Regions from separate parts of the Flexivirga sp. G2 genome, predicted to be linked through region 2. Evidence: riboswitches for the same ligand, from Rfam matches in the RefSeq annotation. Region 2 holds a riboswitch; each other region holds the start of a gene.
What was found. A riboswitch is a leader RNA that binds a small molecule or an ion and turns the genes downstream of it on or off. The one in region 2 is predicted to bind S-adenosylmethionine.
Positions count from the first base shown of each region.

Region 1: another riboswitch for S-adenosylmethionine. It lies ahead of ACZ50J_RS09275 (flavin reductase family protein); the one in region 2 lies ahead of ACZ50J_RS07505 (bifunctional o-acetylhomoserine/o-acetylserine sulfhydrylase).
Region 3: another riboswitch for S-adenosylmethionine. It lies ahead of ACZ50J_RS06980 (aminotransferase class V-fold PLP-dependent enzyme); the one in region 2 lies ahead of ACZ50J_RS07505 (bifunctional o-acetylhomoserine/o-acetylserine sulfhydrylase).

Region 1 covers NZ_AP039675.1:1,943,826-1,954,295, forward strand. Annotated here, with positions in the region: gene hemQ (hydrogen peroxide-dependent heme synthase) at 1-692, shown strand, start outside; gene ACZ50J_RS09245 (amino acid permease) at 913-2,346, opposite strand; gene msrB (peptide-methionine (R)-S-oxide reductase MsrB) at 2,434-2,859, opposite strand; gene ACZ50J_RS09255 (lamin tail domain-containing protein) at 3,026-5,428, opposite strand; gene ACZ50J_RS09260 (YxiG-like protein) at 5,618-6,112, shown strand; gene ACZ50J_RS09265 (DNA polymerase domain-containing protein) at 6,122-7,198, shown strand; gene sfnG (dimethylsulfone monooxygenase SfnG) at 7,199-8,278, opposite strand; gene ACZ50J_RS09275 (flavin reductase family protein) at 8,275-8,784, opposite strand; SAM riboswitch class I at 8,791-8,880, opposite strand; gene ACZ50J_RS09280 (ATP-dependent DNA ligase) at 8,947-10,008, opposite strand; gene ACZ50J_RS09285 (alpha/beta hydrolase family protein) at 10,045-10,470, shown strand, end outside.
Region 2 covers NZ_AP039675.1:1,545,109-1,555,578, reverse strand. Annotated here, with positions in the region: gene ACZ50J_RS07520 (PAC2 family protein) at 1-753, opposite strand, end outside; gene hrpA (ATP-dependent RNA helicase HrpA) at 829-4,743, opposite strand; gene ACZ50J_RS07510 (serine protein kinase RIO) at 4,814-5,671, opposite strand; gene ACZ50J_RS07505 (bifunctional o-acetylhomoserine/o-acetylserine sulfhydrylase) at 5,945-7,267, opposite strand; SAM riboswitch class IV at 7,344-7,462, opposite strand; gene ACZ50J_RS07500 (N-acetyltransferase family protein) at 7,591-8,139, shown strand; gene ACZ50J_RS07495 (ribbon-helix-helix domain-containing protein) at 8,200-8,364, shown strand; gene ACZ50J_RS07490 (hypothetical protein) at 8,361-9,131, shown strand; gene ACZ50J_RS07485 (N-acetyltransferase family protein) at 9,082-9,573, opposite strand; gene ACZ50J_RS07480 (TetR/AcrR family transcriptional regulator) at 9,566-10,165, opposite strand; gene ACZ50J_RS07475 (DoxX family protein) at 10,262-10,470, shown strand, end outside.
Region 3 covers NZ_AP039675.1:1,425,732-1,436,201, forward strand. Annotated here, with positions in the region: gene ACZ50J_RS06975 (endonuclease/exonuclease/phosphatase family protein) at 1-787, shown strand, start outside; gene ACZ50J_RS06980 (aminotransferase class V-fold PLP-dependent enzyme) at 765-2,153, opposite strand; SAM riboswitch class IV at 2,202-2,314, opposite strand; gene ACZ50J_RS06985 (FtsK/SpoIIIE family DNA translocase) at 2,663-5,200, shown strand; gene ACZ50J_RS06990 (hypothetical protein) at 5,280-6,074, shown strand; gene ACZ50J_RS06995 (response regulator) at 6,085-6,762, opposite strand; gene ACZ50J_RS07000 (ATP-binding protein) at 6,759-9,269, opposite strand; gene kdpC (potassium-transporting ATPase subunit KdpC) at 9,314-9,907, opposite strand; gene kdpB (potassium-transporting ATPase subunit KdpB) at 9,914-10,470, opposite strand, start outside.

The DNA of each region.
Region 1 (10,470 bases), 400 kb from region 2:
GACCCGGTGCCAAGGCGATCAACGAGATCAACGACACCATCCGCTACACGATGTACTCCTCGTTCAAGGCGAGTCGTGCCCTGCCGCACAACCGCGACGAGGCGATCGCGGACGTGGAGCGCTTCTTCAAGGAGCTCGAGTCGCAGGACGTCATCGTGCGTGGCACCTACGACGTCGGCGGCCTGCGAGCCGACGCCGACCTGATGATCTGGTGGCACAGTGCCGACATCGAGCCGCTGCAGGACGCCTACTACCGCTTCCAGACGACCGAGCTCGGCCGCAGCTTCGACCCGGTGTGGTCCAGCGTCGCGGTGCACCGCCCGGCGGAGTTCAACAAGTCGCACGTGCCGGACTTCCTGGTCGACCCGGAGCCCAAGAAGTACGTCTGTGTCTATCCGTTCGTGCGCTCGTACGAGTGGTACCTGCTGCCGGACGCCGAGCGCCGCACCATGCTCAAGGACCATGGCCTCGCGGCACGGGACTACCCGGACGTGCGTGCCAACACGGTGCCGGCGTTCGCGCTCGGCGACTACGAGTGGATCCTGGCCTTCGAGGCGAACGAGTTGCATCGGATCGTCGATCTGATGCGTGACCTGCGCGCCACCGAGGCACGCCGGCACACACGTGTCGAGATCCCGTTCTTCACCGGCCCGCTCACCCCGATCGGCGACATCGCCCGCCGCCTGCGGTAAGTCCCTCCATCGCGAGTGACGGCTTCCTCGGCGAGCGACGGCGAGATCTGACCGTCACTCGGCGAAGAAGCCGTCAATCGGTGATCGGGGGCAGCGGCGCATCGGCCGGCTGAACGACAAGCGGACTGCCGACGCAGCGACGACCAGGGCACGGAGCCCCGGGGAAGGAACGAAGTGACGCCCCGGGCTCCGTGCCGTGCGAGGAGCGAAGTCAGAAAACTCAGCCGTCGTTGGTCTGGACGGCTTCGCCCTGGCCGACCTTGCTGTGCTTGTAGCCGTATGCCGCGTAGACGATCGCGCCGAGGACGAACCAGACCGCGAAGCGGATCCAGGTGGCTTCCTGCAGCTTGGTCACGAGCCAGATCGAGAACGCGATGCCGATGATCGGGGTGACCGGCATGAACGGTGTCTTGAAGGTTCGGGGCAGTTCCGGGGATCGGTAGCGCAGGACGATCACCGCGGCGGACACGACGATGAAGGCCAGCAGGATGCCGATGTTGGTGAGCTCGGCCGCATCACCGATTTGCACGAAGCCGGCGATGGCAGCTGCGACAACACCGATGATCCAGGTCGGGCGGTAGGGCGACTGGTGCTTGTTGGTCTTGGCGAACCACTCGGGGAGCAGTCCGTCGCGGCTGATCGCGAACCAGACACGGGAGGCGCCGAGGGTGAAGGAGTAGAGCACGGTGATGATGCCGACGATCGCGCCGACCGCGACGATCTTCGCGAAGAAGGTCAGCCCCTCACCGTTGAACGCCTCGGCGAATGCCGCACTCGGAGCAAGGTGTCGGTAGTCGACCATGCCGGTCAGCACGGTGGCGGCCAGCAGGTAGAGCACCATCGCGATGGCCAACGACAGGATGATCGCCTTGGGCAGGTTGCGCTCGGCGTCCTTGGCTTCCTCGGCCGCGGTGCTCATCGCGTCATACCCGAAGACCGCGAAGAAGACCGTCGCCGCACCGGTGGCGACACCGGACCAGCCGAACGGCATGTAGGGCGTGAGGTTGTCGGACTTCACATAGAACACGCCGACCACAATGACCGCGAGGACGATGGCGATCTTGACGAACACCAGCCAGGTCTCGATCTTCGCGCTGGTCTTCATACCGAGGTTGAGCAACCAGGCGACACCGAGGCAGAGCAGCACGGCGAACAGGTCGACGTGGTGCCCGTGGCCGGTGCCGGGAGCGCCCAACATCCAGGCAGGCAGATGGATGCCGATCGCGGAGAGCAGGAAGCTGAAGTACTGCGAGACACCGATCGCGACCACCGCGACGATGGCGGTGTATTCCAGCAACAGGTCCCAGCCGATGAACCAGCCGACCGCCTCGCCCAGCACGGCATACCCATAGGTGTATGCCGAGCCGGCTCGCGGGATCAGGCCACCGAACTCGGCATAGGAGAGCGCAGCACACGCGCTCGCGATGCCGGCGATGATGAACGACAGCGACACGGCCGGTCCGGCGTCGTCCTTGGCGACGGTTCCGGCGAGCGCGAAGATGCCGGCGCCGATGATCGCGCCGAGGCCGATGGCGGTCAGCTGCCACAGGCCGACCGTGCGCTCGAGGGTGCTGTCCTTCTCGGCGGCCTCGATGGGTTTGCGTCGAAAGATCCCGGTTGTCTTCGGGATCGCGGTCGGTCGGTCCGTCGCCATGGCTCTCCTCCTGTGCGGAACCGGCCAAGCGTGGCACCGGATCCGGTCACTGTCGAGGAGGCGCGGCGACGGACCCGGGGTTACCGGTCAGTCGGCGTCGCTGCCGGGCGCGAGCTTCAAGGACACCGAGTTGATGCAGTAACGCTGGTCGGTCGGGGTGGGGTAGCCCTCGCCCTCGAAGACGTGCCCGAGGTGGGATCCGCAACTGGCGCAACGGACTTCGGTGCGCGTCATACCCATGGAGGTGTCGGTGATCAACTCCACGTTGTCGTCCGCCGACGGTGCGTAGAACGACGGCCAGCCGCAGTGGCTGTGGAATTTCGTGGTGCTGCGGAAGAGTTCCTCACCGCACGCCCGACACGAGTAGACGCCCTCGGTCTCGGTGTCGGTGTATTCGCCGGTGAAGGGTCGCTCGGTGCCCGCCTGACGGAGGACGGCGTATTCGGCCGGTGACAGCTCGGCGCGCCACTCCTCGTCGCTCTTGGTCACCTTGTATGTCGACTGGTCGCTCACGAGGGTCGTCCTTTCGGTCACGGAGAGGTTCCGTCATACCGCACAACAACGCGGCCTCTCGGGACGTTCCCGACCCAAGCTGATCGAGTAGCGACCGAGGAACGAGGGAGCGTATCGAGATCGGTGATCTCGATACGCTCCTTCGTCGCTACTCGATCCGCAGAGGTCAGTGGACCTGCAGCTTCACGATCTGCGGGTCGTGGTCGGAGTCCTGGTCGTAGAACTGGGAATTGGTGTGCACGACCTGGTAGTCGTACTTCTTCGCCAGCGCCGGGCTGACCAGCAGCTGGTCGAGGACCTGGCTGTTGCCCTGGTAGTCGTAGCTGTAGCGCTGGTTCGCCGGCAACGTGTCGATCAGGTCGGTCATCTTCGTCTTGCCGGAGCCCTTGACGATGTTGGCCGTCTCGCTGAAATTGAAGTCGTTCAGGTCGCCGAGGACGATCACGTTGGCCTGCTTGTTCGCCTTCAGCAGGTCGTCCACGAAGCCGCGCACGGCGGTCGCCTGCGCGTGCCGCTGGACCTCCGAGGAACGCTCCGGCTGCTGGTAACGACCCATCAGACCGTCGTCGCCGCCCTTGGACGCGAAGTGGTTCGCGACTACGAAGAGCGGCTTGCCCCACCAGAGGAACTCACCGACGAGCGGCTTGCGCGAGTCGTCCCATGCGCTGTTCGTCGGGTCGATGCGGCCCGGCGAGTAGTTGATCGACGCCCACGGGCCCTTGCCGGTGACCGCGACCGAATTGGTCGAGGTGCCACCGGGCTTCGACACGAACGTCATACCGCGGTCGCTGCGGTAGAGGAACACCGAGCGGATGTTGCCGCCGGGCTGTCCGCCGTCCTTGTCGTTGACCGGGTTGATCCATTCCGCCTTGTATGACGGGCCGCCCGCGGCCTTGATGGCCGCGATCAACTTGTCGGTCGTCTGCGTGGAGTCGACGGTGCCGTCGTCCGTGGCGCCAGAGTTGTCCTGGATCTCTTCGATCGCAAGGACATCCGGCGATGCGAGGTTCGTCGTGATCTGCCCGGCGAGCCGGTCGAACTTCGTCTGCGGGTCGGACGGGGCGAGGTTCTCCACGTTGAACGTCGCCACCGCTGCCTGCTGTTTCTTCGGCGCGGTGGTGACATCCCGCTTGGTGCCGCCGTTCTGACGCCGACCGGCCTGCGTGGCCATCAGGTAGTAGTTGCCGAAGTTGTAGTCGAGCACGCCGGCGGTGACGCCGCGGTAGGTGTCGCCGGTGTTCGCCGGTGCGATGGATCCCTTGGGCAGCAACGCATCGGACAGGATCAGCCGCATCGCGTTGGGGGTGTCGTAGTCGCGGTAGAGCACGCCGCCGTCGGGCGTCCAGGTGACGTCCTTGGTGTTCGCGGGGACGATCGGGGTCTCGCCGTACGCCGTCGCGGTGGGGCCGACGACCTTGGCGTCGGTCTCCTGGATCCGCATGCCCTCCATCGACTCCCAGAAGTCGAGTGCGTTCGTCGCCGGGTCGAGCGTCAGCCCGGCCGTCTCGACGTTGCCGGGGTCACCCTGCTCGACGACCTGCGCGGGCGGGACGTGGCCCTTCGAGCCGATCTCGATCGGTGCCGGCAGCGCATTGCCGGAGCTGTCGACCTGGATGTTCGGGCTGCCGAGCTCGGTGGTCGTCAGGTTGCCGTTGCTCACTCCGCCGGGGCGGTACTCGCTGACCTTTCCGGCGACCGTGACGTCGTCGCCGACCTTCACCATTCCCGCACCGCCGAAGACGTAGAGGCCCTCGCTGGTGCGTGGGTCGTCATCCGGCGTCGTCGACTGGATCCAGAAGCCCGCACTGCCGTTGAGCGCCGTCACGACACCCTTGACGTCCTTGACCTGCTGTCCGACGAGTGGGGACTGGAAGCTGGTGCCCTGGATCTGTTCGATCGTCGAGGAGGTGCCGGTCGGAGGCGGCGGCGTGTTGCCGTCGGTGCCGCAGACGCCTGCCGGTGCTGTCGAGTTGAGCGGGTTCGGGTCGGCCGACACGAAGTCCTTGGCGTTGCTGTCGGTGTCCACACAGCCCTTGGTCCGGCTGTCCGCGGTGGTATTCAACATCCCGGGGGCGTTCGAGCCCTCGACATACGAGGAGGTGACGGCGCCGTACCCGATCGTGTCGACGGTCGCACCCGCGTTCTTCAACACCACGCTTCCGGACGTGCCGGACATGTTGAGGGAGCCCGTGGCGTCCGGCGTGGGAAGCGCCGGGGCCGAGCCGGATCCGGCGGCCTCCTGGACGAGGAAGTGCCCACCCGGGGCGACGGACCCGGACAACGAGGTGGTGCCGCCACTGCTGCCGGCGGCGGAGTAATAGGTGAGCGTCCAACCGCTGAGGTCGATGGCCGCCGAGCCGCCGTTGTAGAGCTCGATGTAGTCGTTCTTCAGTGGTGCTCCGCTGTTACCGCCCCCGCCGTAGACGGCGGAGATGACCACCGAGTTCGAGGCGGCGTGTGCCGGGGCGGCCGGCAGGCAGGTGGAGCCGCCGACGGCGAGTGCCGCCGAGGCCAGCAGCGTGACGAGGCGCACGCGAGTGACGCGTGGTCGCATGGAGGAACGTGGCATGGAAACCTTCCAGGGGGATGTGCTGAGCGGCGTGATCGCGCCGCGTGTTCTACGGACTGTAGGACCCGGCGCGACCCTCGGGGGCGTTCAGCGGTGACGACCTGCTGAACAGGTGGCCAAATGTCCGAAAAACCCGCTGTGGCCGGTGTCCTACGCTCGTCGGATTCAGGATCCGACGAAGAGGCCCCCGTGACAGTTCACCAGACACCGCAGTCCATCGCCGCCGCCCTCGAGGAGGTCTTCGACATGGGAGTGCAGTTCCATGGATTCACCCGCTACCTGCGTGATTACGACGTCGTCCTGGAGGCCACGGCGGACCCGCGCGCCGGTATACCGACGCAGTACCTTCGCTACCGGTTTCGCCATTGTGTGCACGCAGCGGTCACGACCAGCGTCGGCTGGGACGTATGGCGACGTTCGCTGGACGACCGGCTGCTTGACGACCGCAGCAGTGCCGACCTGGACGGCTACGTGTGGGGAGTGGAGTGGCAGGAGAACTATCCCGGAATGAAACTCGTCCACGAGTCGCCCGCGGCGTCCGAGTGGAGTGAGCGCATCGGTATACCCATGTTCGAGATGCACGCGGAACTCAACGCCCACGAGATCCGCCTCGTGTTCTCCGGCCTGGAGGTTCGTGAGCTGGAGTCCGGTTGGACGCCCTACAGCGTGGGTGACGCACCGTAGATTGAACCCATGGCCAAGACTCCCGCCGCCCTTGTCCTGGTAGGGGATCGCGAGGTGCGCGTCTCCAGCCCCGACCGGGTGATCTACGAAGCCACCGACCGGACTCCGGAGATCAGCAAACAGCAGGTGTGCGAGTTCTTCGCAACGGTCGGTGACGCGCTGATGCGTGCGGTGGGGCAGCGGCCGACGGCGATGGAGCGCTGGCCGAGCGGCTACCGCGAGGGCATGCGCCTGTCCACGGGGTATGGCGACGACGGTGACGGCTTCTACCAGAAGCGACTCCCGCGTGGCGCTCCGGAATATGTCGAGACGGTCGGCGTGACGTTCCCCAGCGGGCGCACGGCACAGGAGCTGTGCCCGACCGAGCCGGCAGCGCTGGTGTGGGCTGCGCACATGGGCACGCTCACCTTCCACCCATGGCCGGTGCGGCGCCCGGACGTGGATCACCCGGACGAATTGCGGATCGATCTCGACCCGCAGCCGGGCACGACCTTCGCCGACACTCTGCGGGTGGCCGGTGTCGCACGCGAGCTGCTCGAGGAACTCGGGATGCGCGGATATCCCAAGACCAGCGGAAACCGCGGCATACACATTTACCTACGCATTCAGCCGAAGTGGACCTTCGAGGAATTGCGCCACGCCGCAATCGGATTCGGCCGTGAGCTGGAACGCCGAGACGACGGCGTCACCACCAGCTGGTGGAAGGAGGAGCGCGGCGAACGCATCTTCGTCGACTTCAACCAGAACAACCGTGACCGCACCATCGCCAGCGCCTGGAGCCTGCGCGCCAGGCCCGGCGCACCGGTCAGCACACCGATGACCTGGAGCCAACTTGCCGAGGTCTCCGACCCACGGGATTTCAACCTGGTGACCGTCCCCGACTTCCTGGCCGACGGCGACGCCTGGGCGGACATGGACGACACCGCGCACTCGCTCGAGCCGTTGCTGCACCTGTGGGAGACGCTGCCCGGTGGCGAACTGAACTTCCCGCCCGACTATCCGAAGATGCCCGGTGAGCCGCCCCGCGTGCAGCCCAGTAAGAAGGTCGCCGAGCACTGGGACGCCGACGGCAACCGCGTGGAGTGATTACGCCGACTTGCGTTCTGCTTCCTTGGCTTCCAGTTCGCGCACCAGCGGGATGACCTGGGTGCCGAACCGCTCGATGTCCTCACGCACGTGCAGGAAGCCGGCGAGGATCAGATCGACGCCGACCTTCTTGTAGTCGACGATGCGCTGTGCGACCTGCTCGGGCGTGCCGATGAGTCCGGTCTTGAAGCCGTCGTTGTACTGCACCAGATCCTTGAAATCCGAGCCGGCCCACATGCCCTTGCCGTCCCGCGTGGCGGAGCCGGCGGTCTGCACGGCCTCCCCGAAGTCACGGACCTTGTCCTCGTCGGCGTTGTCGATGATCTCCTGGACGACGCGGCGGGCCTCTTCCTCGGTGTCGCGCACGACCACGAAGCCGTTCAGTCCGAAGCCGGGTCGCCGGCCGTGCTCACGCCCGTAGGACTCGACTTCCTCGACCTGCTCGGCGATCGCGTCGAGGGAGCCGCCGTTCATGAAGTACCAGTCGGACAGTCGCCCGCCCATCTTCCGTGCGCTCGTGGAGTTGCCGCCCTGGAAGACCTCCGGGGGAGTGCCGGGCTGCGGGCGGAATGTCAGGTCGCGCGTCCGGTAGAAGTCGCCGCGGTAGGTGAACTCGTCCGTGGTCCACGCACCCTTCAGCACCTCGATGAACTCCTCGGAGCGACGGTAGCGCTCCTCGTGATCGAGCCAGAGCTCACCGAGATTGGTGAATTCCTTCTTGAACCAGCCGGACACCACGTTCAGTGCGAAACGGTCATTGCTCCAATCCTGTGCCGTTGCAGCAAGTTTCGCGAGCACGGCTGGCTGCCAGAAGCCGGGGTGCACGGCGGCGATCACCTTCAGCCGCTGCGTGTGTGCCAGCAGCAACTGAGAGAACGACGTCGACTCGTGTTGCGCGTCGGCGCCATACGAAGCGAGGTAGCGGACCTGGGTCAGCGCGTAGGCGAAGCCGAAGCGCTCGGCCGCCTGCGCGGCATCGATGTTGTATGCCGGGCTGTGGTCCGTGCGTTGCGGCACCTTGCTCACCACCAGACCGCCCGACACGTTCGGGACCCAGTACGCAAACTTCAGTTCGGTCATGCCGACTCCTCCTGGAGAACGAGAGTAGGTGTGGGGTTCAGAGTGCGGTAGGAGCCCTGATGATGAACCAGCGGATCGCCTTGTCCTTGTTGCTGATTCGTCACGCGGGCGGTCACCAGGAGGCTGTCGCCGGCATCGACCGTCGCCGCGATGTCGGCGGTCAGACGCGCGCTGAACTCGGTCAGCGACGGCAGGCCGTCCTCGTGCCAGTGCCAGTCGCCGAGGAATCGTGACGTGCGATCACCGGCGAAACGCCGCGCGATGTCGTCCTGGTGGGACGCCAGCAGGTGCAGTGACACCCGCCCGGTCGCCTCGATCGCCGACCGACTCGACGATGACTTGCTCAGATTGAACGACACCAACGGTGGTGCGACGGAGACGGAAACAACTGAGATTGCGGTGAATCCGACCGGCCGACCGCCGTCGGCGGCACAGATCACCCACGTGCTCGATACCGCTTCGCGGAATGCGACCCGCAGGTCGGGGTCGGCAGAATGCCCGGTCATCATGCGCCTCCATCGTTTCTGGCGTGAGCACCTGCCCCGCGGGGGTGGTTGCTGCGGCGTCGTCGAGCCAGATCTCTCGGCCGCTCTGGATGGGTATAACGTGACGTTACCGTAACCATCACACAACGAAGCAACGCGGGTCCGCGCAGTGAGACGTCCGAGTCAGTCGGTGGTGGTCAGCACATCGTTCAGGTCGTAGGCAGGGGCGCGATCGACCTGGGACATCAGGCACGACTCCGGATCCCGGTCCGGTCGCCACCGCAGGAAGCCCACACCGTGCCGAAAGCGCTGTCCCTCCAACTGATCGAACTTCACCTCGACCACCCGCTCCGGTCGCAGCCGCACGAAGGAAACGTCCTTGTTGCCGCTGAACCGGGACCGGTCCGTCTCACCGCGCACCGCGTCACCCTCGTCGTCGCGGACCACCAGCGGCGCGAGTTCGTCGATCAACTCCACCCGCCGCGTGGCCGTGAAAGACACGATGCCGCCGACATTGCGCAGGTTGCCGTGGTCGTCATACAGGCCGAGCAACAGGGAGCCGACTCCGTTGCCGCTCTTGTGGATCCGGTAACCGAGCAGCACTGCGTCGGCGGTCCGTGAATGCTTGATCTTGAGCATGCTGCGCTTACCCGGCTGGTATGGCGACAGCTTCGCCTTAGCGACCACGCCGTCGAGGCCGGCACCCTCGAAACGGTTGAACCAGTCCTGCGCGACCTCCGGATCATCGGTGACCCGTGTCAGGTGGAACGGTGTCCCGACCGAACTCAACGCCGCTTCGAGTGCCGCTCGCCGCTGCGCGAATCCTTGATCGAGCAGCGACTCACCGTCGACGACGAGTGCGTCGAAGAAGATGATCTCCGCCGGTGTCTCCTCGGCGAGCTTGCGGACGCGTGACTCCGCAGGATGAATGCGTTGACTCAGCGCTTCGAAATTGAGCCGTGCCGAACCCTTTTCGCCGGCACGCACCACGACCTCACCGTCCAGCGCGCACTTGTCCGGCAATTGTGCGCGGACCGCCTCCACCAGCTCCGGGAAGTACCGCGTGAGCGGCTTGGAGCCGCGCGAGGCCAACTCGACGTCATCGCCGTCCTTCAACACGATGCACCGGAAGCCGTCCCATTTCGGCTCGTAGAGCATGCCGCCGTCGACGCTGTCCGCAGCCGGAACGGAAGCGGTCGCCTTGGCAAGCATGGGGGTGATCGGGAGCTCGAGCGGCAGGTCCATCCGGCCATTGTGCCTCCCACCTGCGACGATGGAGCAGTGACGAAGGATGTGCTTCGCCGGGCGATCGCGCCGGCCGCGGGTGTGACAACCGGTGTGAGTGCTGCCGTCGGCGGCGGGACGATCGGCGTGTCCACCTACTTCGTGCGGCAGGTCCTCAAGCCGGTGCTGCCGATCGACGACGTTCCGGTGTACGAGGTCGGCCCGGATCACGTGGTGGTCGCCGCCACGGAGGAGTCCCTGGCGCCCGGCCGATATGGCATGTGGCAGAACGAATTCCGGACGCACATACGCCTCGGAGACGTCCTGGACACCAATGCGGGTCGAGTCACGCGTGCACTGGACGGGGTCGACTTCGGTGCGCTGGAGCCCGGCAGGGCCCGATTCAACGGGTATTACTTCTGCGGCCCGCCGGCGACGTCGCTCCCGGTGCCGCTGCAGGACGTCGAGATCGACGCACCCGCC
Region 2 (10,470 bases):
GACCTCTTCGTTCTCGTTGACCTGCTTGGTGATCTCGGCACGGTGCAGGCCGGCCAGCGCGGACAACTCGTGCACGGGGATGTCCAGGCCGGTCAGCCCGGTGATCGCATTGAGCGCCTCGACGGCAGCGTCGCCGAAGTCCATCTGCGCCAGATAGTGCGGCACATGTATGGCGAAACCGACTGTGTCGACACCGGATTCACCGAGCCGGAGGTGCATCAGGCTGTCCAGTGAACCGGGCACCTGGACGGACCCGAAGAGGGCTTCGTTCTCGGGGATCAACGAGGCCTTGCTCGCGAAGCGCGTCATACCGACCGGGCGGGTGTGCGGCACACCCATCGGGATGCCCTGCGCGCTGACCACGAGCTGCACGCCGAGGCGGCGGATCAGCTGCCGGATGGCCTCGATCATCCGCTCCCACTGATAGTCCGGCTCCGGGCCGGCCAGCAGGTAGAACGGCGTGCCCTCGGCGTCGAGCATCCGGTAGAGCAGCAACGACGGGTCGGCGTATTCGGTGAACCGATCGCGGTCGAAGGTCATCACCGGGCGGCGACCGCGGTAGTCGATCAACTGGTCGACGTCGAACGAAGCGACGACGGTGTGCTCGAGCGTGCCGAGCAGGTGGGCCGTCAGCAGTTGCTGGGTGTTGCCGGCGTCGATGAGTCCGCCGAGCGACACGACCATGGTGTGCGCGCCCAGCGCACTGGCGTGGGTGTCGGTCTCGAGCTGGTAGAGCTCACGCGGGTCTTGCACGACATACTCCTGGAGTTGATGGCTTCACAAGGGGGAACGCCACGGGCTGCTGCAGGATTCCCTGCGCGGCCGAGGTCACTTCCCGGCGGCATCCTCGACTGCGTCCATGGCCTGGTAGATGCGCTTGGGTGAAACCGGTCGAGCGGTCCCCAGCCGCTGCGCGAACAGGCTCACCCGCAGCTCCTCGAGCTGCCAGCGCAGGTCCACGACGTCAGGATCGGTATGGCGGGCCTGCGGCAGGTTCGCGAGCAGCTTCCGACGTTCGGCCTCGACCACGGCGACGTCCTCGGCCCGTTGCCGGTCGCGTTCGAGGTCCGAGGGCGCCTTGGCGATCCGTTCGAGCATGCCGCGCAGGTAGCGGTCCAGGTCCCGCAGCCGGCCCGCACCGGTCTCGGCCACGAACCCCGGGTGCACCAGAGCGGCGAGTTGCTGCTCCAACTCGGCCCGGAGCTGGGCGACCGACGGCTGGGTCATCGCGTCCAGCGCCAGCCGGACCTCGCGGGCGTGGTCGAGCGCGGGCGCCAGGTCTTCGACGACCGACACGACGCGTGGCGCGATCTGCTGGCGCACGACGCGCAGCGCCTCGTCGAACTGCCCCTTGTCCCGGACAGTGCCCGCGGGCAGATCCCGGGTGATGATGTCGTCGACCGCGGCGGCGAGCACGTCGTCCATCAGCGCGCGGGTGCTGCCGTGCGGGTTGTTCCCGAGCGCCAGCCGCTGGCGCATGGTGAAGAGGCTCTCGATCCGCTTCCACGGCACGTCGACGCCGAGCAGCACCAACCGGCGAATACCGAGATGCGTCGCGTGGGCCTGCTCGGAGGCGGTGGGCAGGACCTCGAGCGCGACGCTGTCGCCGTGGTCGACCAGCGACGGGAACCCCTGCACGGTACGCCGGCCGCTGCGCTGCTCGTAAGTGGCCGGCAGTTCGCCGAGGTCCCAGGTGGTCAGCCCGGTGCGTTCGATATCGGCGGCAGCCTTCGACACCGCACCACGAACCTTGCCGGCCAGCTTCTCCTGCAACGCGGCCAGGTCCTTGCCCTCGTCGAGCTTGCGGCCGCGGGTGTCCTCCACCCGAAAGGTGATCCGCAGGTGGTCCGGCACGCGCGACCAGTCCCAGTCCTGCGGCGGTATGGCGACGCCGGTCCGCGCACGCAGCGCGACGCCGAGCTCGTCGGTGATCGGGCCCGCTTCCGGGTCGAGCGCCGGCAACACAGCCCGGGCGTGGTCGGGCGCCGGCACGAAGTTGCGACGAATCGCCTTGGGCAGTGCGCGAATCAGCGCGGTCACCAGCTCCTCGCGCACACCAGGCACCAGCCAGTCGAAGCCCTCGTCGACGACCTGGTTGAGTTGTTCGATCGGTAGGTGCACCGTCACGCCGTCGGCGTCGGAACCCGGCTCGAACTGGTAGGTCAGTCGCAGCTTGAGATCACCCTGTCGCCACGTCTTCGGGTAGTCCGTCGCGTCGACCGCGTCCGCGTCGTCGCGCAGCAGGACGTCCTCGGTGAGGGTGAGCAGCTTCGGGTTCGTGCGCTGCTCGGTCTTCCACCAGGTGTCGAAATGCGTTGCCGACACGACGCTTTCGGGGATCCGGGCGTCGTAGAAGTCGAAGAGTTCGTCGTCGCCGACCAGCAGGTCGCGGCGCCGGGCACGTGCCTCCAGGTCGGCGATGCGCGCGACCAGCTGCCGGTTGTCCTTGAAGAACCGGTGGCGGGTCTCCCAGTCGCCCTCCACCAATGCGTTCCGGATGAAGAGCTCACGACACAGCTCGGGGTCGACGCTCGCGTAGGACACCTGCCGGCCTGCGACGAGGGTGACGCCATACAGGGTGACGCGCTCGGCGGCCATCACACTGCCACGCTTGCGCGACCAATGTGGTTCTGCGTATTGCCGTTTCACCAGGTGTATGGCGAGCCGCTCGGCCCAGGCCGGGTCGATCCGTGCGTTGGTGCGCGCCCACAGGCGGGTGGTTTCGACGAGTTCAGCCGACATGACGTAGTCGGGTTGCCTGCGGAACAGGGTGGAGCCCGGCTGGATCGAGAAGCGCGCACCGCGAGCGCCCTGGTAGTCGCGCTTGTCGGGATCACGCAGGCCGATGTGCGACAGCAGACCGGCCAGCAACGCCTGGTGCACGGCATCCTCTCCCGCCGGGTTGTCGCTCGGGGTTAGGTTGTGCTGCTTCGCGACGCGCTTGAGTTGTGCGTGCAGGTCCTGCCATTCCCGGATGCGCAGATAGTGCAGGTACTCCCGCTTGCACATGCGCCGGAAAGCGCTGCTGGACAACGTGTTCCGCTGTTCTTTCAGGTAGTTCCACAGGTTGAGCAGACTGAGGAAGTCACTGGTCTCGTGCTTGAACCGCGCATGCGACTGATCGGCCTGTGCCTGTGCGTCCGCCGGTCGCTCGCGTGGATCCTGGATCGACAGCGCGGCGACGATGATCAACACCTCGCGCAGTGAGCCGTTCTCAGCCGCCGCGATCAGCATGCGCGCCAGCCGTGGGTCGATCGGCAGGGCCGCGATGGTCCGGCCGTATGGCGTCAGGCGGCGACGCTGCTGTGTGCCTCGCGCCTCGATGGCGCCGAGTTCCTCCAGCAACCGCACACCATCGGTCACCTGGCGGGAGTCCGGCGGCTCGAGGAACGGGAAGCGCGCGACGTCGCCCAGACCGAGCGAGGTCATCTGCAGGATGACCGAGGCGAGGTTGGTGCGCAGGATCTCCGGCTCGGTGAAGTCCGGGCGCGCGTCGAAATCCTCCTCCGAGTAGAGCCGGATGCACACACCGTCGGCGACACGTCCGCACCGGCCGGACCGCTGCCGGGCGGACGCCTTGGAGATCGGCTCGATCGGCAGCCGCTGCACCTTGGTGCGCTGGCTGTAGCGGGAGATGCGGGCGGTGCCGGTGTCCACGACGTACCGGATGCCGGGGACGGTCAGCGACGTCTCGGCGACGTTGGTGGCCAACACGATCCGCCGTTTGCCGGACCTCTTGAAGACACGGTGCTGCTCCGCTGCGGACAACCGCGCGAACAGCGGCAGCACCTCGGTCGCCGGCAGGTCCAGCGCCGTCAGCGCGTCGGCTGCGTCACGGATCTCCCGCTCCCCGGAGCAGAACACCAACACATCCTGCGGTCCGCCATCGCCCCGCGCCTCGGTCCACAGCTCGGTGACTGCGTCGGTGATGCCGGTGACCTGATCGACATCGACCTCCTGCTCACCCTCCATCCGGACCAGCGGGCGGTAGCGCATCTCCACCGGATACGTGCGCCCGGACACCTCGATGACCGGCACCGGCGGCTGCCCGTCGATGGTGAAGTGGTCGGCGAACCGCTGCGGGTCGATGGTCGCCGAGGTGATGATCACCTTCAGGTCGGGGCGTCGCGGCAGCAGTTGGCGCAAGTAGCCGAGGATGAAGTCGATGTTCAGCGACCGCTCGTGCGCCTCGTCGATGATGAGTGTGTCGTAGCGGCGCAGGTCGCGGTCCCGCTGCAACTCCGACAGCAGCACGCCGTCGGTCATCACCTTGATCAGCGAGTCCTTGCTCGTGTGATCGGCGAATCGCATTTGATAGCCGACCGTTTCGCCGAGCGTGACGTGCAGTTCCTCGGCCACTCGCTCGGCCACCGATCGGGCAGCGATGCGTCGTGGCTGGGTGTGCCCGATCAGTCCGTCGAGCCCACGTCCCAGCTCGAGGCAGATCTTCGGCAGCTGGGTTGTCTTGCCCGACCCGGTCTCACCGGCGATGACGACCACCTGATGGTCGCGTATGGCGGCCGCGATCTCGTCCTTGGCCGCACTGACCGGCAGTTGCTCGGGGTAGCTGATCGCGGGGACGAGGGCGCGCCGGTGCTCGTGCCGTGCAGCCCGCTGCTCGGGTGATTCGCGAGTCTCGCGCGGCGGGCGACCGTTGCCGCGACGCCGCCCCCCACTGGCGCCGCGCCCGCCACGGCCACGGGACCGGCGGCTCGAGGGCGCGGAGGAGTCAGGTGAAGTCATGGTGATCGTGCTCATTGTCGCAAACGTCCGCGGCATACGTCGCACGCATTTCACCCGGTGACCCCCGGCGCTAGACGGCGCGCGCCACCACCTCGCCGAAGAGTTCCTCGCCGTCGACCTCCAGGCCTCGTGCCCGGAACCAAGTGGCGACGTTGGTGCAGTCCCGCTGCAGCATCTCCATGCCGTGCGGGTTGGCGAAGAGGTCGACGGTCTGTGGCAGGTCGATCATCACCAACCGCTCCCCCGACACCAGCAGGTTGTATGCCGACAGGTCGCCATGGACGCAGCCCAATGACGCGAGTCCACCGATCGCGTCGGTCAGCTGGGACCACAATGATTCCAACAGCTTCCGGTCCGGCCGGGTGGCAGCCAGGCGCGGTGCCGGCGACCCGTCCGCACCCAGGACGAGCTCCATCAGGATCTCGGTGCCGTCGATCTGGACGGGATACGGCACGGGCAGCCCCGCCTGGTGGAAGCGCACCAGCGACTCCCACTCGGCCCACGCCCACATACCCGCCGCAACGGACTTGCCGAACGTCGTGCTCTTGGCCATGGCACGGGCCTCGCGGCCGCCCTTCTTGGGCAGCTTGCGACCGTCCGTGTAGTCGGTGTTGCGGTGGAACGTGCGATGTGCCGAGTCCCGATAGCGCTTGGCCGCGAGCACGACCGAGCGATCGTCCAATGGGGCGGAACGCTCGAGCAGGAAGACGTCGGCTTCCTTGCCGGTCTTGAGGATGCCGAGCTCGGTGTCGACCGCGGCGTCGTCGGTGATGATCCAGTCCGGCCAGGGTTGCGGTCCCCGGCTCAGCGGTTGGCAGCTCCCCCAGGTCGACCAGCGCTGGTCGGGGTCGAGCTCACCGATCTGTTGGTAGTCGAAGGCGAAACGGGTGTCAGCGAAGGAGGCTGCTGCCTCCGGGTGTTGCGTCATACGTGGTGCTCCGATCGAGAAGAAGTCCGGAAGTGGGCATGGCGCCCTGTCCTTCTGCCATCACTGACTCCTTCCCTCGGGACGACGTATGTCGTCGGTGCGTGTGCGCCAACCTTCCCGGTCGACACGTTCGAGGGTCAACCGATTTTCATTCCAGGCGGGTCGAGCAGGGCGAGGAACGAGCATGTATCGAGACCAACACATGGTCACGAAAAGGCCCGGCCGACATACGAGAACGTATGCCGGCCGGGCCCTTTTCGTGACTTCTTGTGATCAGCCCTTCGCCGCGGTGAAGCCCTGCTCGAGGTCGGCGATGATGTCGTCGACGTGCTCGATGCCCACCGACAGTCGCACCAGACCCGGCGTCACACCGGCAGCCAGGCGGTCCTCGTCGGGACCCTGCGAGTGCGTGGTCGAGGCGGGGTGGATCGCCAGCGAGCGGACGTCGCCGATGTTGGCGACGTGCGAGTGCAGGGTGAGCGCCTCGACGAACTTCTTGCCGGCCTCGATGCCGCCCTTGATCTCGAAGGACAGCACCGCACCGGAGCCCAGCGGCGTGTACTTCTGGGCGAGCGCATTGTAAGGGCTGTCCGGCAAGGAGGCCCAGACCACCGACTCGACCTGCTCCTGCTGCGTGAGCCACTCGGCGACCTTGCGAGCGTTGGAGATGTGCCGCTCGATCCGCAGGCTGAGGGTCTCCAGACCCTGTGCGATGAGGAAGGCGTTGAACGGCGACACGGCCGAGCCGAGGTCGCGCAGCAACTGCACCCGAGCCTTCAGGATGAAGGCAAGGTTGGCGCCGAGCTCACTGCCCACACCGAGATCCCGTGCGTAGACCAGACCGTGGTAGGCCTCTTCCGGCGTGTTGAAACCGGGGAACTTCTCCGGCTCCTTGCCGAAGTCGAAGTTGCCGCTGTCCACGATGACGCCGGCGATCGAAGTGCCGTGTCCGCCAAGGTATTTGGTCGCCGAGTGGATGACGATGTCTGCGCCGTGCTCGATCGGGCGCAGCACGTACGGCGTTGCGACGGTGTTGTCGACGACGAGCGGGACGCCGTGGTTGTGCGCGATGCCCGCGACCGTCGCGATGTCGAGGATCTCCTGCTTGGGGTTGGCGATGGTCTCGGCGAACACCAGCTTGGTGTTCGGCCGGATCGCGGCCTCCCAGCTGGCCGGGTCGCTGGTGTCCTCGACGAAGGTGGTCTGGATGCCGAGCTTGGGCAGCGTGTGCTTCAGCAGGTTGAACGTGCCGCCATACAGGCTCGGGCTGGCGACGATGTGGTCGCCGGCCTCGGCGATGTTGAGGAACGTCAACGTCTCCGCCGCCTGCCCGGAGGCGACGAGCAGGGCGCCGACGCCGCCTTCCAGGTCGGCGATGCGCTTCTCGACGACGTCGGTCGTCGGGTTCATCAGTCGGGTGTAGATGTTCCCGAATTCCTTGAGCCCGAACAGGTTTGCGGCGTGATCGGTGTCGTTGAACTGATAGGACGTGGTCTGGTAGATCGGCAACGCCAGCGCACCGGTCGCCGGGTCGGCGGTCTGCCCGGCGTGGATCTGCCGCGTCTCGAAGGACCAGTTGGGGGTGTCGTCGCTCATGCTGAGATGACCTTCCGTGCTCGACTATCGCCGAGAACGGATGGCACCGCCCTCGGCGGCGGACCCACGTTCGTGATGCCCGCGCTTGCCACTCGGCGATCTGCACCGGTGGCCCGGTCCTCACCCGGGGCACCCCACCGCGAGAGGAGGGTTGCCGGTCAGCGAGCCGGGGCTGTGACGCTGACACTCATGACCTGGTCGCGATGCTAGCGCGGTCCAGGTGTCGATACATAACCGTCTCTACCTTTGGACGCCTCAGAATGTTATGTATGGCGTGAGCCGCGCGCGCCGAGCCGACGCCCTGGGAGGGACAGAATGGCGCCATGACGCACGTGCCGGCCACGATCGAAACACTCGCGAGCATCGACGCGGACGACCTGAGCGCGATCACGGCCCTGCTCGACACACTGGTCCGCGGCGACGCCGCGCTCGGCTGGACGAGGCCGCCCCCAGAGCAGGAGGTGGGCGACCTGTTGCGCTCGCTCGTCGCAGCGGGCCCGGCGAACGCCCGCGTCCTGGTGGCGCGCAGTCGCGAGACAGACACTCACGGCAGACATATCGCCGGATTCGGCTACTGGCGACGCTACGCACGCCCCACCCTGCGCGCCAACGCCGACCTCGAACGCCTCGCAGTAGCAACCGAATTCGCCGGCCTCGGCATCGGCCGCGCGTTGCTGCGCGAGTTGATCCGCACCGCACGGGAGGCAGGCTGCGAGCAACTCACCATCGACTTCCGCGGCGACAACACCCGCGCCGAAGGACTCTACCTGTCCGAAGGGTTCACCGAGTACGGCCGTCTGCCGGGTTTCGTCGCACCGGACCCTGACCGTCGATTCGACAAGGTCTTCCAGGTGCTCGACCTGCGGCGCTGACCGTCATACGAACGATGCGGCGGTGTTGACCTGCGATGCCATTCGACCTAGGTTGCTAGCATGCCAGCAACCTCCCAGCCGGAACCGAAGACGCAGTTCAACGTCTACCTGCCGGCGGACCTGATCCGCGAGGTCAAGCATCGCGCCATCGACGACAGCCTCAGCCTGTCCGCACTCGTCGAGCGGGCGTTGCGCGACTACCTGGCCGAAGGAGCCACCCGATGAGCCTGACCGTGCAACCGATCCGCTTCACCGACAACGTCGAGGCGATGAGCCGACTGCTGGTCGCACTCGGCCTGGCGGTCAGCATCACGAGCGACAAGGGCGGTTGGGTCGTGCTCGCCGGCCGCACCGGATCGGTCGCCCTGCACTCGGCATCGGGCGCGACCAGTGGCGCGCGCCAGGGACAGACCTGCCTGGCTTTCGAGACGGACGCCCTGGAGGACCTCGCGCGACGACTCACCGCGAGCGGCTTCGGGAGCGCCGGCCATCTGGAGGAGTCAATGGTCTACGACGAGGCCTACGGCCGCGCGCTCACCATCACGTCCGGCGAGGACGAGCTCACCATCAACGGTCGCTCCGAGGATCTCTACGGCTACACCAGCACCGGCGTCGAGCCCGGGCCGGACGCGGGCGACCTGCGCGTCACACCCATCCGCTTCGTCGACGACCAGGCGTCCGACCGGCGACTGCTGGAGGCGCTCGGTTTCGCCGTGGTCGGCGTGGCCGGGCCCGACTTCACCCAACTCACCCTGCCCGACCCGGGCGGCGCCGTCGGACTCCATCACGTCTACACCGACGAACTTCCCATCGTGCCAGGCCCTTTCGCCATACAACTGACGTTCGAGACGACGACTCCACTGCCCGAGATCGTCGAGCGCGCGACGACCGCCGGTGCGCAGGCGACCCTGAACGAGTCCGAGTTCGGTGACTTCGCCACGATCACGGACGTCGACGGTCAGGAGATCCAGGTACACGCTTGCTCAGCGTGACGTCCTCGCGCTGATAGCCGAGGGCGTCATACAGATGGAGGGCGGCGGCATTCGCGGCGCCCGTCGACAAGCGGATGCGTCGCAACCCGCGCTCTGCCGCCCACAGCTCTGCCCGCCGGACCAATCGCGTTCCGACGCCTTGCTTTTCGTGACCCTCTCGCACCACGAGCTCACCGATGTACGCGTCGAGCTCACCGGTCCAGTGCACATTCTCGCCGATCGACACGAAGCCGACGACCTGCGTGGCGTCTGCGGCGACAAACACCATCAGATCCTCGCCCACCGTCTCGAGGTCTCCAACGACCCACGAACGCACCGCTCGCAACACGGAGTCGGACGCTCGCCACGAAGCAACGCCGAGCGCCAGTCGGTCGGCAAGAGCGAGGACCTCGTCCCGATCGCCCGGCGCCATCGGTCGTATGACGAGTGTGCCGTCAGACACGAGGAACTCGACTGATTGCCAAGTAGCCGGTCACTTCGCGCGCCGTTGCGACCGGATCGGGCACCTCGACCGCACCACTGAGAACGAGCGTCGCGTAGCCGTGCACCAATGCCCACGCGGCGATTCGCGCTGCGTCGTCCGGCTCACCATCGTCCGCACGTACGGCGCCCGCGACGCCCGCCGCCAGGGCGGCCTCCGCGCGAGCCTGCGCCGCGAGCAGGTCTGCATCTTCCGGGTGATGGAGGCTCGGCTCGAACATCACCGCGAAATGCGACGGGTGCTGCAGGGCGAAACGCACGTAGGCGACGCCCATGTCGGCCAGGCTCGGGGCGTCGCCCTGATCCCCGGTCTGCGAGCGGCCTCCCCCACCGTCGTCGGTGGCGAGTTCGCCGGCGAGCAGATCGAACCCTTCGGTCGCCAGCGCGGTCAGCAGGCCGGCCTTGTCACCGAAGTGGTGGGTCGGGGCGGCATTCGACACACCCGCACGTTTCGCGAGCGCGCGCAAGCTCAGGTTCGCGACGCCGGTCTCGGCGATGGCGTCGGCCGCCACGGCCAGCAACGTTCGGCGCAGATCGCCGTGGTGATAAGGCACGCCGACAACCTATCGACTCCATCTATGCATTGACAAGATTACGCGAACGACTTTATCTTTTCACTGACAAGTTTCGCCATACGTCTGGAGCCGGCCATGGAACCGTTGACCTTCCTGCTCGCCACCACACTCGTCGTGTCGCTGATCGGCCGGGTATGGGTGCCGTCGTGGCGCCCTTGGCCGGTCGCGGTGCGCGGCGGCGTCACGGTGATGTTCCTCGCCACCGGCACATCGCACTTCGTCGGCATGCGCGCGGAACTCATCGAGATGGTGCCGCCCGCTTTGCCGGCTCCGGGCGCCCTGGT
Region 3 (10,470 bases), 120 kb from region 2:
GGTCGGCGCGCTCGTCGTCGCCATACCTCCCGCTGCGTTTGGTATGACGGCGCTGCGCAGCGACACCGTGGCTGCCGGGCCACACGACGAGATCGTGATGACGCTCAATCTGCAGTACGGCGGGGCCGATCCGGTGCAGGTCGTCGCCGCGGCGCGTGCACGGAACGTCGACACGCTGGTGCTCCAGGAGTGCACGCCGCAGGAGTTGGCGGCGTTGCGGAAGCACGGGCTCGATGCGGTGCTGCCGCAGCAGGCCGGCCGCGCCCGACCGGGGCTGCGCGGCACCGTGGTGCGCAGCAAGCACCACCTGACACTCCTGGCGGAGCACCGTGCGGGGATCTTCGCGAGCAGTCCCGACATACGCGTCCGGACCGCGGTGGGCGACTACCGGCTGCGAGCCGTGCACACGCCGGCGCCGCTGCCGGACATCGTCTCGGACTGGCGGACCGCGCTGCGATCACTCGCGCACTGGCGCGACGGACTGCCGGTGGGCCGGCCGTTGGTGATGGCCGGGGACTTCAACGCGTCGCCGTCGATGCCCGCGTTCCGCGATCTCGCCGACGGACTCACCGACAGCAGCCGGGCGACCGGCGCGGGCTGGACCCGAACCTGGCCGCACGACGCGTGGCTGCCGCCCTTCGTGCAACTGGACCACGTGTTGACCCGTGGCTTCGGTGTCGTGGCTGACGGCACCGTCGACATCGCCGGCACAGATCACCGCGGCTACTGGGCGCGATTGCGCCTGGAACCGGTCACCAACTCGATCACCAGGGGAGCGGCTCACTGAGGTCGCGCGGATCCGCCGGTGCCGACCAGCCCTCGTCGGTGTGCACGTAGGACAGGGCCGGGCCGTGCTCGACCAGGCGGCGTACCGCGGCGACCAGCCGGTCGACGTGCTCACCGTTCGTGGCCAGCCCGAGACTCGCCCGTATGGCGCACGCGCCCTCACCGACGACGGCGTCGCACAAGAGATGGGCGCAGAACCGGCCGTCGCGCACCGCGATGGCCTCCTCGTCGGCCAGCACCTGCGAGACCAGGGACGGGTCGTAGTCCTCGACGGTGAACGTCACGACGCCGACGTTCGGTCGCTCGCCGAGCACCTCGATGACGCGAACTCCGTCGATCGCGGCGAGTCCGGCACGGAGCCGACCATGTAGTTGCGCCTCGTGCGCAACGATCGTCGCGCGGTTCGCCTCCAACGTGGCGCAGGCGGCGGCGATCGCGACGGCTCCGACGGCGTTCGGCGTGCCGCCCTCGTGGCGGGCCGGACCCGTCTGCCATTGCGTCTGGTCGTGCGACACGCGCGCCGTCGCACCGCCGGCCGGGAGGTACGGGTCGGCGGCATCGAGCCAGTCGCTGCGGCCGGCGAGCACGCCCGCGCCATACGGGGCATAGAGCTTGTGGCCGGAGAAGGCGACCCAGTCGACCCCGAGCTCGTCGAGGTCGATTCGCACGTGCGGTGCGTACTGTGCTGCGTCGAGAACGGTGCGGGCGCCGAACTCCCTTGCCACTGCGACGAGTTCGGCGATCGGCCAGATCTCACCGGTTACGTTGCAGGCGCCGGTGAGCACCACGAGTCGCTCGCCCACGGGAGACTGCTCGAGCGCTTCGCGCAGCAGTTGTATGGCGTGCTGCGTGCCCGACGGAACGGGCAGGCGGGTGGTGCGGTCCTGCTCCCACGGCAGCAGCGCGGCGTGGTGCGCCGACTCCCAGGCGAAGACCCGGGTGTCCTGCGGCAGACAGTGCGCGAGCAGTCGCAACGCGTCGGTGGTGTTGCGAGTGAAGACGACCTCGTCGCCGGAGCGGGCCCCGACGAAGGCGGCGACCTGAGCGCGTGCCGCCTCGAACCAGCCGGTGGTGACCCGGCTCGCGTAGCCGGCGCCGCGGTGCACCGAGCCGTAGCGGCGCTGCACCTGCTCGGCTGCCTCGGCGACGGCGACCAACGCCGGTGTCGTCGCGCCGTGATCGAAGTTGGCGTAGTCGGTGACCGTGCGATGGACCGTCGGCACGCCGAGGTCGGCAGAGACGGTGGTGGGCAGGCCGTTCGCGGTGGCGCGGCTGGAGCGGGTGCCCACGGCGGGCACACCCAACTGCCGACCGGCCTCGTGCTGTGCGGTGGTGTCCTGCTCGGGGTCGATGCTGATGATGCTCAACGGCTGCTCCTTGGCCGATCAGGGATCGACGAGGGCAGTTGCAGAGCCGATCCGCGCTTGCCGACGTGTTGTCACGTCGGCCCGGTCGTCACCCGGAGCACCCCACCGCGGTGGAGGGTTGCCGCTCAGCTAGCCGGGGCTTGACGCTGAGACTCATGACCTGGCATCAAATGTAGCGGTCGGCCCCGCGGCGGCGTCAAACCCGTCCCGCGGAGTGGGAACGGGTGACGCGCCTCCGACGCTGCGCGCGGCGTGTTTCCCATGGGGCTGGTGGGGTTGTCGCGTACGGTGTTTTCGTGGCTACCCGTCCGTCCTCGTCGACAACGACCGCGCGCGCGACCCGGAGCAAATCCGGGTCCAGCGCGGCCGGCTCGCGCTCCCGTCCCGCGTCGGGACGCACCTCGACCCGCCCGCCCGCCAAGAAGGCGACCGGGGCGAAGGCCCGATCCGGTGGCAAGCCGGCCGGGGGCGGACTGCCGTTCCCGCTGCGCGCGGCACGCGGCACCTGGATGGGTGTTGCGCACGTCGCCGGGGGAGCCGCACGCCGGGTGGGTCACTCCGCTCGCGATCTCGAGCCGGAACTCCGTCGCGACGGTCTCGGCTTCGCGCTGATCGCGGCGGCCATCGTCGTCGCCGCGCGCGAGTGGTGGGGTCTGACCGGTATGGCGGGCGACGTCATACACGCGATCGTGGCGGGCACCTTCGGTCTCGGCGCGCTCGTGCTCCCACTGGTCCTGGTGCTGATCGGTGTGCACCTGATGCGTTCGCCGCGCGGCGACCAGGGCACCAACCGGGTGATGGTCGGACTCGCACTGTTCGCGATCGCCGTCTGCGGTGTCACGAGCATTGCCAAGGACATCCCGCAGCCGAGCGAGACCGACGCGCTGCGCGGCGCCGGCGGCATCATCGGCTTCCTCGCCAGCAGCCCGTTGGTGGCCGCCGTGCACACGGCGGGCGGCATGGCGCTGCTGCTCATCCTGGGCGTCTTCAGCATCCTGGTCATGACCGCGACGCCGGTGACGATGATCCCGGAGCGCCTCGCGATGCTGCGTGCCCGGCTCTTCGAGCACCACGGCCCGTATGTCGATGACGACGAGGCCGTCGATGCCGTCGCGCAGGACCTGCACGGCGACCAGATCGACGGCGGCAAGCGCAAGCGCCGCCGCAAGGCCAAGGGCGACGAGAACAACGTCGGACTGGACGGCGACGAGCCGTTCGAGCAGGCCGCCACCGTCGCGCCGCGGCGGACCAAGGGTGGCCGGGTCCTGCGGCCCGGCGAGAAGGACCCCGGCCAGGACGTCTACGACGTCGACGGCGCGGACCCGGCATCGCGGGAGCCGAAGAAGACAACGCCCGCCGCGGACACGCAGGCCGTGCCGCTGCCCGGCACCACCGGCAACCCGCCGGAGTCGATCAGCACGACGCCCGCCCTGCAGGCTCCGCCGACGACCCCGCTGCCGCAACGCGTCGAGCAACTCCAGTTGGCCGGCGACGTCACCTACACACTGCCCGGCAACGACCTTCTCAAGCCCGGCACCCCGCCCAAGTCACGCTCGGCCGCCAACGACCGGGTGGTCGAGGCGCTGACCGACACGATGACCTCGTTCGGTGTCGATGCGCAGGTCACCGGGTTCAGCCGTGGCCCGACCGTCACGCGCTACGAGGTCGAGCTCGGCCAGGGCACCAAGGTCGAGCGGGTCACCGCCCTGTCGAAGAACATCGCGTATGCCGTGGCCTCGGCCGACGTGCGCATCCTGTCGCCGATCCCGGGCAAGTCCGCGATCGGTATCGAGATCCCCAACACCGACCGCGAGAAGGTCAGCCTCGGCGACGTGCTGCGCAGCGGCGCGGCACGGGGCAACGAGCACCCGATGGTGATGGGCGTCGGCAAGGACGTCGAGGGCGGCTACGTGATCGCCAACCTCGCCAAGATGCCGCACCTGCTGGTCGCGGGTGCGACCGGCGCCGGTAAGTCGTCGTTCGTGAACTCGATGATCACCTCGATCATGATGCGGTCCACGCCGGACGAGGTCCGGATGGTGCTGGTCGACCCCAAGCGGGTGGAACTCACGGCATACGAAGGCATCCCGCACCTGATCACGCCGATCATCACCAACCCGAAGAAGGCCGCCGAGGCGCTGCAGTGGGTCGTCCGCGAGATGGACACGCGGTATGACGACCTGGCGGCGTTCGGCTACAAGCACATCGACGACTTCAACAAGGCGGTGCGCGCCGGGAAGGTGTCGCCGCCGCCTGGGTCGGAGCGGGTCATGCAGACCTACCCCTACCTGCTGGTGATCGTCGACGAGCTCGCCGACCTGATGATGGTGGCGCCGCGCGACGTCGAGGAATCCATCGTGCGCATCACCCAGCTGGCGCGTGCTGCCGGCATCCACCTGGTCCTGGCGACGCAGCGCCCGTCGGTCGACGTCGTGACCGGCCTGATCAAGGCCAACGTGCCGTCGCGTATGGCGTTCGCCACCTCCTCGCTCGCGGACTCCCGCGTCGTGCTCGACCAGCCGGGTGCGGAGAAGCTGATCGGGCAGGGCGACGCGCTCTTCCTGCCGATGGGCGCCTCCAAGCCGATGCGCGTGCAGGGCGCCTGGGTGACCGAAACCGAAGTGCAGGAAGTGGTTTCGCACGTCAAAGAGCAGCTGAAGCCGATCTACCGCGACGACGTGGCCGTGACCGCGCCGAAGAAGGAGATCGACGAGGACATCGGCGACGACCTCGACCTGCTGCTGCAGGCCGCCGAGCTCGTCGTCAACAGCCAGTTCGGCTCGACATCGATGCTGCAGCGGAAGCTGCGTGTCGGCTTCGCCAAGGCCGGCCGGCTGATGGACCTGATGGAGAGCCGCGGCATCGTCGGGCCGTCGGAGGGTTCGAAGGCACGCGACGTGCTGGTCAAGCCGGACGAGTTGCCGACGACGTTGGCGCTGTTGCGCGGCGAGGACCCGCCGGCTGCCGAGCAGCCGTATGACGCTGCGGCGGAAGGCGATTCGGACGGCAGCGAGGACGCGTGGCAACTCACCGACCGGAGGGAATGACACTCGCTCCGTGCGGACTGCTGAATCTGCCCGGGACTCAGCGGTATTCGGCCAGAACCGACAGTGTGGAGGGCGCACCATGACCGACGACAACGATCGCACCCAGGAGATCCGCCGCGACGGGGACGACCGGCGTCGGCCCGCGGGACAAGGGGATTCGGCGTCGGCTCGACCGGCCGAACCAACACCCCGCCGTGACGACACCGCGGTGTTCAACCGCCCGCCGCAGAACGCGGCGGCGGGGGAGTCGGCATACCGACCGGCGCCCGGACCGGCACCGCAGCAGGGTGGCTACCCGCCGCCCGGTGGCGGGTACCGACCGGCGGGTCCCGCGCAGGCGCCCGGGTATGGCGCGCCGATGTTGCCGATGGACCGAGGGTCCGGTGGATTCCCGGCCGCGATCATCGGGGCGGTCGTCGCCACCCTCGTCGCGGTGGCGACATCGTTCGGCGCCTACCAGATCCTCAAGAACCACTCGAGCATCGATTCGCGGAAGCTGCCGGGCTTCCTCACCTACCGGATGGACATGCTGCCGTGGCCGTCCGGACGGGGCGGTGACCTGACGACGGCGTTCGCCGTGGGCGTGGTGATCGTGCTGGTCGTCACCGTGCTGCTGACGATGGCCGCGACCATGTCGACCCGAGCGGGCACCGGTGGGTTCGCGGTGTTCCTCGCGGCCTGGATGGCGTCGGTCATCGCCGGTGGGGTCGCGCGTCCGGTGGCCGGTGCGATCGCCCGACAGGGTTCCTACCCGAGCGGCCTGTGGCAGGACGACCTCAACGTCGGTGTGCTGTGGGGCGTGCTCTTCGGCTGGATCGCGGCGCTGGTGCTGGTCATCGTGCACGCCATGCGGCGCAAGCCGGTCCAGCGCTGAGCCGCCCGCGTCATACGACGAAGCGGTAGCCCTGCCCGGGGTCGGTCAGCAGGTAGCGCGGCCTGGTGGGTTCGGGCTCCAACTTGCGGCGCAGCCCTGCGACATACACGCGCAGGTAGTGGGTGTCCTTCTCGTAGCCGGGGCCCCATACTTCGCGCAGCAGCTCCGCCTGGCTGACCAGGTGCCCGGGCCGAATCGCCAATGTCTCCAACAGATGCCACTCGGTCGGCGTGAGCTTGACCGCCGTGTCGCCGCGCACCGCGACGCGTTCGCCGAAGTCGAGCGAGAAGTCGGCCGTGTGCAGCGGTGCGGCATGCGGTGTGCCGGCGGAGCGTCGTCGGATGGCGGCGCGCACCCGCGCGAGCAGCTCGTCCATGCCGAACGGTTTGGTGACGTAGTCGTCGGCGCCCTCGTCGAGCGCTTCCACCTTGTCGTCGGAGTCGTGCCGCGCGGACAGCACGATGATCGGCAGGTCACTGGTGCGGCGCACCCGGCGGATGACCTCCACCCCGTCCAGATCGGGCAGCCCCAGATCCAGGACGACGACATCGGGCGCGTCCTCGGCGATGCTCTGCAGGGCGGTGCGGCCGTCGAAGGCATGGACGACCTCGTAGTCGCGGGCCCGCAGATTGATGCCGAGGGTCCGGACCAGCGCGGGTTCGTCGTCGACGACCAGCACCTTCGTCATGGGGTGACTCCTTCCGCGCCGGCGACCGGCAGCCGGACACACATCGTGAGGCCGCCGCCGGGGGTGTCCTCGGCATCCAGTGTGCCGTCCATCGCCTCGGTCAGGCCCTTCGACACCGCCAGCCCGAGACCGACGCCGTTGCCGCGAGGGCTGTCGCCATACCGCTGGAACGGCGCGAAGATGCCGGTGCGTTCCGACTCGGGGACGCCGGGGCCGCGGTCGACCACCCGGAGTTCGACCCGATCGCCGAGGCGTTCGCCGGTGAGCACGACCTCCTGCCGTCCCGGTGAGTAGCGCAAGGCGTTCTCCAACAGGTTGGCCAGCACGCGCTCGGCGAGTCCCGGGTCGGCCAGACAGCTGAGCTCGGGGTCCGGCAACCAGATGTGCACCCGCTCGGGTGCGCTGAGCGTGTGCAGGGTGATCGCGAAGAGGTCGGCGACCAGGACGTCGTCGGTGCGTGCGGTGATGCTGCCGGACTGTATCCGGGACATGTCGAGCAGGTTCTCGATCAGCCCGTCGAGCCGATCCGTCGCATCCTCAACGGTTTCCAGCAGCTCTCCTTGATCCGCCGCGGACAGCTGTATGTCGGTGCTGCGCAGGCTCGAGACACCGGCCTTGATGGCGGAGAGGGGAGTGCGCAGGTCGTGCGAGACCGCCGCCAGCAGGGCTGCGCGTGACCGGTTGTCCTTCGCGAGGCCGGCAGCGGCGGCGGCCTGGCGGGCGAGCTCGTTGCGGTGCAGGATGGCGGCGGCGACGCTCGCGTAGGCCTCCATCAGACGCTGCTCCCCGGGGTCGACGACGTCTCCGGCGAGCACCAGTTGGTGCTCGTTGTCGATCGTGACCCGGCTCAGCCGCGCGTCGAGGTCGGCCAACCCGACGGTGCCGCTGACGACGAGCGGTCGGCCGGGTACGCCGGTGTGGGTGGTCTGCACGACGGCTGCGCCGGGTGTGCCGAAGATGTCGCGCGCCTGCTCGAGCAGCTCCGGCAGCGGGTCCTTGACGGCGAGCAGGGAGTGGGTCAGCTCGGCGAGAATGCGCGAGTCGTATTCGGCCGCAACGGATTCCGCAGTACGACGAACCGCCAGGTGGACGACCGACGCGACCGACGCGGCAACCACCACGAAGACGACGAGGGCAGCGACGTTCTGCGGCTGGTTGATGGTGAAGGCACCGGTCGGTGGTGCGAAGAACCAGTTGAGCGACAGGCTGGCGAGCAGTGCCGTCGCCAGACCCGGCCACAGGCCGCCGACGATCGCCGTGGCGACCGTGAACGCCAGGTAGAGCAGAACCTCCAGGGGGAGCGCGTGCCACTGCTGGGTGGCGTTGAGCCCCGCCGTCAGAGCGGCGAGACCGATGGTGGCCAGCAGCCAGCCGGCGATCTGACGGCGTCGGCCCACACCCGCCCAGCGGATCGCCGGGCGTCGCCCACCGTGCGCGAACTCGTGGGTGACCATCAGCACGTCGATGTCGCCGGACCCGTCGACGACCGTGTCGCCGACGCCCCGGCCGACCACCCGCTGCCATCGGGTGCGTCGGGATGCGCCGATGACGATCTGCGACGCGTTCACGCCCCGGGCGAACTCCAGGATGGCCTCGCCGACGTCGGGTCCGGTGACGGTGTGCATCGTGCCGCCGAGCTCGGCCACCAATTGCCTTGTCGCAGCTGCAGATTCGGGACGCACGTCGCGGAGTCCGGTGTCGGGAACGACCTGCACGGCGTGCAACTCGCCGCCGGCACCACGGCCGGCGATGCGGGCACCGCGACGCAGCAGCGCCTCCTGCTCGGGTCCTCCGGTGAGCGCCACCACGATGCGTTCCCGCACCGGCCAGGTCGAGGCGATGTCGTGATCGCCGCGGTAGCGGACGAGCGCCTCGTCGACCCGGTCCGCCGTCCAGAGCAGCGCGAGTTCGCGCAGCGCGGACAGGTTGCCGGCGCGGAAGTAGTTCGCCAGCGCCGCGTCGACCCGCTCGGCGGGATAGACGTGCCCGTGCGCGAGCCGGCGACGCAGCGCCTCCGGTGTCATGTCGACGAGCTCGATCTGATCGGCCGCGCGGATCACCGCGTCCGGCACGGTCTCCTGCTGGCGGATGCCGGTGATCTGCTGGACGGCGTCGTTCAGCGACTCGATGTGTTGGACGTTGACCGTGGACAGCACCTCGATGCCGGCGTCGAGCAACCGGTCGATGTCCTCCCAGCGGTGGTGGTGCGGGCTGGTCACCTGCTGGTGCGCCAGCTCGTCGACGAGCACCACATCCGGTCGGCGTCGCAACACCGCGTCGACGTCGAGTTCGTGCAGGGTCGTGCCACCGTGCTGGATCTCCTGTTGAGGGACCATCTCCAGCCCGGCGAGTTGCTCGGTGGTGTAGTGGCGGTCGTGCGTCTCGACGATGCCGACCACGACGTCGGTGCCGCGCTGCTGCCGCCGGTGGGCCTCCTGCAGCATCTTGACGGTCTTGCCCACACCGGGAGCTGCGCCGAGGTAGATGCGGAGGCGGCCACGCGTCATACGACGATTGTGCCCCGGTGGGTCGTTTCCGTTGGTGCGGTGGTTCATCGCGCGTCGCCACCCGAGGCGGCCGTGCGCTGGAGCGCGAGGTTGAGCTGCAGCACGTTGACCTTGGGCTCACCGAGGAATCCGGCGTCGCGTCCGGTCGTGGCCGCCTCGACGAGCCGGTCGACACGGGCGACGGACAGGCCACGCGCCTTCGCCACCGCGGGCGCCTGCAGCCGTGCGTATGCCGGGGAGATGTCGGGGTCGAGGCCACTCGCACTCATGGTGAGTGCATCAGGGGGCGGGGTGCCGCCGAGCCCGGCCAGCGCCTTCTCGCGGGCGGCCACCGCGGCCTTCTGCCGGGGATCGGTGGCGGCCAGGTTGGATCCGGCACTGGCGTTGCCGGAGTAGTCCGTGGCCGACGCCCGGCCGTGGAACCACGTCGGACCGCTGAATCGCTGACCGATCAGCGAGGAGCCGACGACCCTGCCGTTGTCGCGGACCAGCGACCCGGTCGCCTGGTCATGGAAGGCGACGCGTCCGACTCCCCAGACCGCGGCCGGGTAGAGGACGCCGAGCAGGACGGTGAGGACGAGGAAGATACGGATCGCGGCGAGCGTCTGCCGGCCGATCATGAGTGAACTGGAAGCCATCAGGGGTCACATCCCGGGGAGGAACTGGACGAGCAGGTCGATGAGTTTGATCCCGACGAACGGTGCGATGACGCCACCGACGCCGTAGATCAGGATGTTGCGGGCAAGGAGCTGGTCGGCGCGCAACGGCCGATAGCGAACACCCTTGAGCGACAACGGGATCAGCGCGACGATGATGAGCGCGTTGAAGATGACCGCGGACAGGATCGCGGAGTTCGACGAGTGCAGCTGCATGATGTTCAGGTCGGACAGCCCCGGGTAGGTCGTCACGAACATCGCCGGGATGATCGCGAAGTACTTCGCCAGGTCGTTGGCGATCGAGAACGTCGTGAGCGCGCCGCGGGTGATCAACAACTGCTTGCCGATCGCGACGATGTCGATGAGTTTGGTCGGGTCCGAGTCGAGGTCGACCATGTTGCCCGCTTCCTTGGCCGCGGATGTGCCGGTGTTCATCGCGACACCGACGTCGGCCTGGGCGAGCGCGGGGGCGTCGTTGGTGCCGTCCCCGGTCATGGCGACCAGGCGGCCGCCCTCCTGCTCTGCGCGGATCAGCCGCATCTTGT